4 regions of the Kitasatospora sp. MAP12-44 genome follow, and region 4 is predicted to be linked to each of the others. Evidence: riboswitches for the same ligand, from Rfam matches in the RefSeq annotation. Region 4 holds a riboswitch; each other region holds the start of a gene.
What was found. A riboswitch is a leader RNA that binds a small molecule or an ion and turns the genes downstream of it on or off. The one in region 4 is predicted to bind cyclic di-AMP.
Positions count from the first base shown of each region.

Region 1 (2,166 bases), 2.3 Mb from region 4:
CGTAGGCGTCGAAGTCGGCGGGCTTGGCGGTGGGGTAGGCCATCTTCTTCAGGTAGAGCCCCCAGAAGGCGGGGACGTGCACCATCAGCGCGCCGAGGGCCTTCAGCATGGCGCGCTGCACGCCGTTCGTCGGGAGGTTCTCCACGAAGGCGTCCAGCAGGACGATGCCGGCCACCCGCTCGGGGGCGGTGCCGGCCAACTTGACCACGCTGGCGCCGGTGTAGGAGTTGCCGGCCAGTACCGCGCGCTCGATGCCCAGGTGGTCGAGCAGTGCCAGGGCGTCGCCGGCGATCGCGGTGGGGGAGTAGTCGTCCCAGGTGATCGAGGACTCGCCGAAGCCGCGCAGGTCCATGGTGATCACCCGGTGGCCGGCGGCGGTGAGCAGCGGGCGCAGGCGCCGGTAGGCGGTCCGCGGTTCGAGCATCCCGGGGATGAGGACGACCGGGACGCCTTCGCCGAGGGAGTCGTCGAAGGCGATCCGGCCGCCGGGGAGGTCGAGGTACTGGGTCTGCGGTGCGAAGGTGCTGTTCATGGCGGTCCTCCTGCGGGCTGCGGCCGGCTGGTTGGTTGGGCGCCGAGGGGCGCTGCCGACAACCACAAAGCTAAGGCTAATAGCCTTAGCCGTCAAGAGGGTCGTCCGTGGCTGAATCGAGGTGGTCATAGCTGAAGGATCGCCAACTCTGTTGTGCTGCACCTAAGTACGCGTTTTTGTCACGCAGCGTAGCGGCGAATCGGATATGCGCGACAAACCAACCGTTTGGTCTTGGATGCGTGTGACAATTCCGGCCAAGCAGCTTGGAATCAGAGCCTCCTAGGATTAACGTTTGATAACGCAGCGCGGTCGGCAACGCCGTATCCGATCGGCACCGTGCGCCGTCGCCAAATCCTCAGGACCGAGCCCTCGGGCGACGTCCGGGAGCCGGGGAACCAATCGTTCCTTGGGGTGAATCGGACCGGCCCCGGCCGGACCGTAGGAGACCTTCCTGCTCCGAACCCGTCAGCTAACCCGGTAGGCGAGAAGGAAGGAAAGGAGCGCGCCCCCGTGGCGTCGTCGCACTCCCAGCAGAGCCGTACCCAGCTGCTCGACCCCGCCGGCCTTCCCGACGAGGCGGCCCGGCACCGGATCCCCAAGCAGTCCAGGGCTGGTGGGCCCGTCCTCGGGGTCACCGCGATGGCGGCCGCGCTCGGCGCCACCGGCCTCTCCGCCACCGCGGCCGCCGCAGCCGCGCCGCCCGCCCCGGCGCCGTCCGTCTCCGCCGACGATGCTGCGGACAGCGCTTTCGCCACGGCCGGCGACAGCGCGGCCGACCCGGGCCTCGCGCTCGCCGCCCGGATCCAGCACCAGGCCGACAGCCGCCGGACCGCCGCCGAGGAGAGCGCCCGTCTGGAGGCCGCGCAGGAGGCCGCCGCCAAGCGTGCCGCGCAGGCCGAGGCCGCCGCCCGCGCGGCGGCCGAACAGGCCGCCGCCGAGGAGCGCGCCGCCGCCGAGCAGCGGGCCGCAGCCGTCCAGCCAGTCGCCGCCGTGCAGCCCGTGCAGCCCGTGACCGCCGTCCAGCCGGTCGGCCAGGGCGAGTTGACCCTCCCCATCGGCAAGTACACGCTCGGCGCGCAGTCCGGCCAGGCCGGCTCGCACTGGGCGCACCTGCAGACCGGCCTCGACTTCGCCGCCGCCACCGGCACCCCGGTGACCGCGCTCGGCGCCGGCACCGTCACCTCGGCCGGCTGGTCGGGCTCGTACGGCTACCGGGTGATCCAGAGCCTGCCGGACGGCACCGAGGTCTGGTACTGCCACCTCTCCTCGATCGCCGTCGCCGCCGGCCCGGTGGCCCCGGGCGAGGTGCTCGGCAAGGTCGGGGCCACCGGCAACACGGCCGGTGTGAGCGGCCCGCACCTGCACCTGGAGATCCGGCCCGGCGGCGGCGCCCCGGTCGACCCGCGGGCCTGGCTTCAGGAGCGCGGCGTCACTCCGTGAAGCCCTGCTCCGTGAAGTCCTGCTCGGTGTAGCCCTGCTCGATCAGGTAGCTGTCGATCTCGCTCGAACCGGGTTCCGGGGCCAGGTCCCGGTACTCGGCCAGCAGCAGGGCCGGCAGGCCGGGGACGGTCCACTCGCCGTACAGCCGCAGGGCCTCCGCCTCCACGGCGGCCTCGAAGGCGGGGAAGTCCCCG
Region 1 is NZ_JARZAE010000004.1:4,714,334-4,716,499, forward strand. It holds gene P3T34_RS22060 (alpha/beta hydrolase) at 1-532, opposite strand, end outside; cyclic di-AMP (ydaO/yuaA leader) riboswitch at 868-1,031, shown strand; gene P3T34_RS22065 (M23 family metallopeptidase) at 1,043-1,972, shown strand; gene P3T34_RS22070 (hypothetical protein) at 1,962-2,166, opposite strand, start outside.
Region 1: another riboswitch for cyclic di-AMP. It lies ahead of P3T34_RS22065 (M23 family metallopeptidase); the one in region 4 lies ahead of P3T34_RS11310 (C40 family peptidase).

Region 2 (2,166 bases), 1.1 Mb from region 4:
ACCGCCGGCGGCGAGGAGGCGGCCGCGGCGGCCGAGATCACCGGTGTGCTGCTGGCCGCCCGCCTCGCGGTGCCCGTGGTGGCGGCCGCCCTGGACGTCCCCGGCGCGGTGGCCGCGGCGGTCGAGCACCTGCGGGCCACCGGCTCGCAGCGCCCCGCCCTGGCCGCGCTGGTGATCGGCCCGGAGGTGGACGCCGAACTGCTGCGCGCGGCCGGCGAGGAGACCGGCTGCCCGAGCGCCGAGGCGCTGGGCGGCTACCCGACCATCGGTCAGCTGGTGGCCGCCGGCTACCTCGGCGCGGTCGGGACGGCTGCGGCCGAGGCCGAAGCGGCCCAGGAGCAGCGGAACCAGCAGCAGGAGCAGCAGGACTGGCAGGAACAGCAGGGCGAGTAGGGCATAGGGGTCAAGTGGGGCGAAAGGGACAGAATCTTTCGCCCCGTAAGAACTGTGGGTCGGTCATCCGCGCGACGGAGGACCGGCCCACAGGCATGTCCGCACCCCCGGCGGGGCGTCAGGGCGACCCGGGCGTGACCTCGGCGTGACCTTCGGCCGGGGGGTCTTTGGTCCCGTCCGCGGCCGCTCGGCCGGTCGGCGCCGCACTCCCGATTCCGGGTCAGCCACTCCCCCGGCCGGACACGATGTCAGCTGTCGACCGAGCTGAACCACCGGCAATTCCCTTACTCGAACGCCTGATTGTTCGCCATCGGAGCATCCGCCCCCACCCTGGACACCGACGCCCTGTCAGTTGATCTCCCGGGGTGATCTTGAGGGGCCACTGGGACTGGTGTGACCGGTGTCACAGGTGTTTGCGGTTTCAACTTAAGTCTGTCTAACGTGCTCCCGTTCGTGGTCACACGGACCCAGCAATCCGGACGCCGAATCCTGCCACCGGGCCCGCTGGCACCGCACAACAAGCACCACGGCAGGAGCGGGGGAACCAGGTAAGCCGCCCCGGGAACGGTCCTCGGACCGAGACACCCGGAGCTAGGGGTGAAGCCGTGCTCAGCACGGCCGGGCAACTCCAGCCCGAATCCGACAGCTCACCTCGTAGGCGTAGGAGAGGAACGCGACTTCATGCTGCCCATCACCAGTTCGAAGAGCTCGACCCGTACCCGCCGCGTCATCGCCGCCACCGGCCTGGTCGGCCTCGGTCTCAGCCTCCCGTGCATCACCGCCACCACCGCCTCCGCCGCGACCGTCTCCACCTGGGACAAGGTCGCCCAGTGCGAGAGCAGCGGCGACTGGAGCATCAACACGGGCAACGGCTTCTACGGCGGCCTCCAGTTCACGTCCTCCACCTGGGCCGCCTTCGGTGGCACCCAGTACGCCCCCGAGGCGAACCAGGCGACGAAGGACCAGCAGATCGCCGTCGCCGAGAAGGTGCTGGCCTCTCAGGGCCCCGGCGCCTGGCCGGTCTGCTCGATCCAGGCCGGCCTGACCGCCGGCGGCCCGGCCCCCGCCATCAACACCGGGACGTCCGCGCCGGCCGCCGCGACCCCGGCCCCGGCCGCTCCGGCCCCCGCCACCGCCGCTCCGGCCGCCTCCGGCCAGAACACCGCCTCGCAGCACTCCGGCTGGCACCAGGACGCCGCTGCGGGCGCCGACAGCAGCTACACCGTGGCGGCCGGCGACTGGCTCTCCAGCATCGCCCAGAGCCACGACGTCCAGGGCGGCTGGGAGCACCTCTACGAGCTCAACAAGTCGGTCCTGACGCACGGCCCCGACACCATCTACCCGGGCCAGAAGCTCTCGCTCGGCGGCTCCACCGCGACCGCCTCGTGGAGCCACGGCAACTGGGGCCACTCGGACAACTCGGGCACCACCGCCCCGGCGCAGACCCCGGCCCCCGCCACCGCGGCGACCACCACCAGCGCCAAGACCCCCGCCCCGGCGGCCACCGGCAGCATGGCCGCCGCGGTCGCGTTCGCCGAGTCCAAGGTCGGCCAGGCGTACATCTACGGCGGCACCGGCAACGGCGGCTGGGACTGCTCCGGTCTGACCCAGGCCGCGCTGGCCCAGGCCGGGATCTCCATCCCGCGCGTGGCCGCCGACCAGGCCGCCGCCAGCACGCACGTCTCGCTGGACGCGCTGCAGCCCGGCGACCTGCTCTTCTGGTCGAACAACGGCGCCGACTCCGGCGTCTACCACGTCGGCATCTACGTGGGC
Region 2 is NZ_JARZAE010000004.1:1,333,819-1,335,984, forward strand. It holds gene P3T34_RS06660 (hypothetical protein) at 1-393, shown strand, start outside; cyclic di-AMP (ydaO/yuaA leader) riboswitch at 864-1,067, shown strand; gene P3T34_RS06665 (transglycosylase family protein) at 1,075-2,166, shown strand, end outside.
Region 2: another riboswitch for cyclic di-AMP. It lies ahead of P3T34_RS06665 (transglycosylase family protein); the one in region 4 lies ahead of P3T34_RS11310 (C40 family peptidase).

Region 3 (2,166 bases), 2.7 Mb from region 4:
CGCGGCGGCGTGGCGCGCGCGGTGAAGCGGATGCGCACGTACCTGGCGGAGCTGATCCACCGCAAGCGGGCGGACCTGGGCGACGACCTGATCTCCGGTCTGATCCGGGCCAGCGACCACGGCGAGCACCTCACCGAGAACGAGGCCGCCGCGATGGCGTTCATCCTCCTTTTCGCCGGTTTTGAGACCACGGTCAACCTGATCGGCAACGGCATGTACGCGCTGCTGCGCCACCCCGAGCAGCGCGCCCTGCTGCAGGAGTCGCTGAGTCGCGGCGAGAGCGGGCTGCTGGCTACCGCCGTCGAGGAACTGCTGCGCTACGACGGTCCGGTGGAGCTGGCCACCTGGCGGTTCGCGGTGGCTCCGCTGCGGATCGGCGGGGTGGACATCCCGGTCGGCGATCCGGTGCTCGTGGTGCTGGCCGCGGCCGACCGGGATCCGGCCAGGTTCGCCGCCGAGAACACCCTGGACCTGGCCCGCGCGGACAATCCGCATCTCGGTTTCGGTCACGGGATCCACTACTGCATCGGCGCCCCACTGGCCCGGTTGGAGGGGCAGGCGGCACTCGCCACGCTGCTCACCCGATTGCCGGACCTTCAGCTCTCCGCCGACGCCGGGGAATTGCGCTGGCGCGGCGGCCTGATCATGCGTGGCCTGCGGGAACTCCCGGTCACCTTCACTCCGGAGGAGTCGTCAGGAAAGCTCTGACGGCGTGTCGAAACGCTGCTCCACGGTCGGGATGAATGTCCATCAACTCCGACATATCGCCTCCGTTGGTAGGCGATCCATGACGATCCGTAATTCTCGTGTGATGTACGCGATATGAGCTTGTGATTGTTGTTGCTATCTGCCTACTCTCCCTGGAGTTCGCGGTTGCGAACCCCGTGCGCGGAACGCCAAATCCTGCCCGCCGCGCTTCGGGACACCGACACAACCCCCTGGGCAGGGGCGGGGGACCCAGGATTTTCTGCCGTTTCCCCTACGGCTCGGGGTGAAGCCGCGCCCAGCGCGGCCGGGCCACCTCCCGGTCCGAACCCGACAGCTCACCTCGCAGGCGTGCGGAGAGGGACACCTTCATGCTGTTTGCAGGAACTGGCCGTCACCGTCGTCGTACCCAGACCGAGAAGGTCATCGCCGTGGCCGGCGTGGCCGGTGCCGGTCTGGCGCTCCCACTGCTCACCGCCACCGGGGCGCACGCCGCCCCGGTGACCACCTGGGACAAGGTGGCCGACTGCGAGAGCACCGGCAACTGGTCCATCAACACCGGCAACGGCTTCTACGGAGGCCTGCAGTTCACCCCCTCGACCTGGGCGGCCTACGGCGGCACCCAGTACGCCGGGCAGGCGAACCAGGCCACCCGGGCGCAGCAGATCTCGGTCGCCGAGCGGGTGTTGGCCGCGCAGGGGCCCGGCGCCTGGCCGGTCTGCTCGGTCAAGGCCGGGCTGACCTCCGGGGGCGCGCCCGCCGCGGTCGACACCTCCGCCGGCTCCGACGCCGTGAAGTCCGCCGCCAAGCCCGGGGCCACGTCGAAGCAGAGCACCCGGACCGCGGCCCCGGCTGCGGCGTCGCCGACCGCTCCCGCCGCCCCGGCCAACTCCGGTCAGCCGTACACCGTCCGGGCCGGCGACACGCTGTCCACGATCGCCCAGACCCAGCACGTCGACGGCGGCTGGCAGGCGCTCTACCAGGGCAACCACGGGGTCGTCGGCGCGGACCCGAACCTGATCCTGCCGGGCGAGGTGCTCCACCTCCGCTGACGCACCGCACGCTGACGCACCACTCGGTGAACTACCGGTGAGTACGACGCCACGTGTTGAGACGCACCCCAGGTCCGGGTGGCCCGGACCTGGGGTGCGGCTAGGCTCAGGTCGTAACGAACCCGTTTCCCGCAGGACCGCTTCCGCATAGGAGATGCCTCGTGCCGTCCATTGATGTCGTCGTAGCCCGCGAGATCCTCGACTCTCGTGGCAACCCCACGGTCGAGGTCGAGGTCGGCCTCGACGACGGCAGCACCGGCCGTGCCGCCGTTCCGTCCGGAGCCTCCACCGGTGCCTTCGAGGCGCTGGAGCTGCGCGACGGTGACAAGAGCCGCTACTTCGGCAAGGGCGTCGAGAAGGCCGTCCTCGCCGTCATCGAGCAGATCGGCCCGGAGCTGATCGGCTACGA
Region 3 is NZ_JARZAE010000004.1:5,069,683-5,071,848, forward strand. It holds gene P3T34_RS23690 (cytochrome P450) at 1-708, shown strand, start outside; cyclic di-AMP (ydaO/yuaA leader) riboswitch at 917-1,071, shown strand; gene P3T34_RS23695 (transglycosylase family protein) at 1,077-1,757, shown strand; gene eno (phosphopyruvate hydratase) at 1,919-2,166, shown strand, end outside.
Region 3: another riboswitch for cyclic di-AMP. It lies ahead of P3T34_RS23695 (transglycosylase family protein); the one in region 4 lies ahead of P3T34_RS11310 (C40 family peptidase).

Region 4 (2,166 bases):
CCGCTCCACCCAGGTGCTGAACCAGGCCAAGGCGGACGTCCAGGCCAAGTTGGCCGCCGCGCAGAAGCTGATGAACTCGCTGAGCGCCGGCGACCGGGCCGCCCTGCAGCAGGCCGACGCCGCCTCACGCAGCAGCTCGCGGATCGACCTCAGCACCCTCAACCTGCCGCCGGCCTCCGGCTACGCGGCGATCGCCGTGGCGACCGCGCTGAGCGAGATCGGCAAGCCGTACCACTGGGGGTCGACAGGTCCCGACGAGTTCGACTGCTCGGGTCTGATGGTCTATTCCTACGCCGCCGCCGGCGTCTCGCTGCCGCGTGTCTCCCAGGAGCAGGCCGGCTACGGCGTCACGGTGCCGAGCCTGGCCCAGGCGCAGCCCGGCGACCTGGTGATCTACGGCCCCGGCGCGCACCACGTGGCCATGTACATCGGCAACGGCGACGTCGTGCACGCCCCGCGCGAGGGCGAGCTGATCCATATCGCCTCGGCGACCTCGATCGGCACGATCCAGACCATCCGACGGGTCTGACGCCGAGTCGCGGCGACTGCGCTCGCGCCGAACTGACGCCTCACCAAACGGTTTTGTGAGCTGCGCCACTCAAGGTGCCGCTCGTGATCAACCCCTGGTGATGCCCATATCACCCACAGTCAAAGTTGCACGTTTTTTCCGACAAGGATTTGAACGGATCACGGTTCTGTTACTAGGGTCATGATTCGAACCGCCGCGATGGAGATCACCCAGCCTGGGTGGCAGCGGGGGTTACCGCCGAGTCTGGAAAGCAGCGGGGCAGTTGACTGCCCGACGGGGAGCCCTTGCGAGGGTGCTGCGGACCGGAGCCGGGGAACCACGTTCCTCGGGGTGAATCGGCGCCAGGTCGACCGCAAGGTCGGTGAGGCGTCGTAGGGCATCTCTTCCAGCCCGAACCCGTCAGCTCACCCGGTAGGCGGATGTAGGAAGAAGGAGACCCGCCTTCGTGGCGTCCCATCGTCGTCCCAAGCCCACCGGTCGAACTCGCGCGTCGATCCTGACCGCGGCCGCTGCCACTGCCATGGCCCTTGCCTCGCAGACTGGCGCGCACGCGGACCCGGCGCCCACCCTCGACCAGGTCAAGTCGCAGGTTGACGCCCTGAACACGCAGGCCGAGGCTGCCACCCAGCAGCTGGACGGTGCCCAGGAGAAGCAGCAGCAGCTGACCACGCAGGTCGGCCAGCTGCAGGACCAGGTGGCCCGCCAGCAGGACCAGGTGACCACGCTGCAGGGCGGTCTGGCCGAGGTGGCCGCCGACCAGTACGCCTCCGGCGGTATATCGCCGACCGTTCAGCTGATGCTCAGCGCCAAGCCGGACAGCTTCCTGACCCAGGCCGGTTCGCTGAACCAGATGAACAGCACCCAGTCCGAGACGCTGAAGCAGCTCCAGCAGGAGCAGCAGAAGCTCGACCAGGACAAGGCCGAGGCGCAGAGCAAGCTCGCCGACCTGGCCAGCACCACGCAGACCCTGCAGGCCGCCAAGACCGATGTGCAGGCCAAGTTGGCGAAGGCCCAGGCCCTGCTGAACACGCTGACCGCGCAGCAGCGCCAGCAGATGGCCGACGCCGAGGCGAAGGCCTCCGCCGACGCCGCCGCCAAGTCCGCCGCCAGCATCGCGGCCATCACCGGCCAGGCCGCCTCGCGCAGCTCCAGCCGGACCGACCTGAGCGCCCCCAACACCGCCGGCGCCAACCCGCATGCCGCCGCCGCGATCGAGGCCGCCGTCAGCCGGCTCGGCGACGCGTACGTGTACGGCGCCACCGGCCCGAACACCTTCGACTGCTCGGGTCTGACGCAGTGGGCCTACGCGCAGGCCGGCGTCTCGCTGCCGCGCACCTCGCAGGAGCAGGAGTCGGCCGGCACCAACGAGGGCACCAACCTGGCCAACGCTCAGCTCGGTGACCTGATCATCTTCTACGGCGGCGACCACGTCGGCATCTACGTGGGCGGCGGCAACGTCATCCACGCCCCGCACACCGGTTCGGTGGTCCGCTACGAGGCGGCCTCCTCGATGCCGATCACGGCCATCGTGCGCCCGTACTAGGGTCCCCACGCAGGTCCGCACGTAGGTCCGCACGGCCCGGTCTCCGCTCGGAGGCCGGGCCGTCGGCGTTCCGGTCGGCGCACTGATGTCCGAT
Region 4 is NZ_JARZAE010000004.1:2,401,706-2,403,871, reverse strand. It holds gene P3T34_RS11315 (C40 family peptidase) at 1-529, shown strand, start outside; cyclic di-AMP (ydaO/yuaA leader) riboswitch at 813-963, shown strand; gene P3T34_RS11310 (C40 family peptidase) at 975-2,072, shown strand.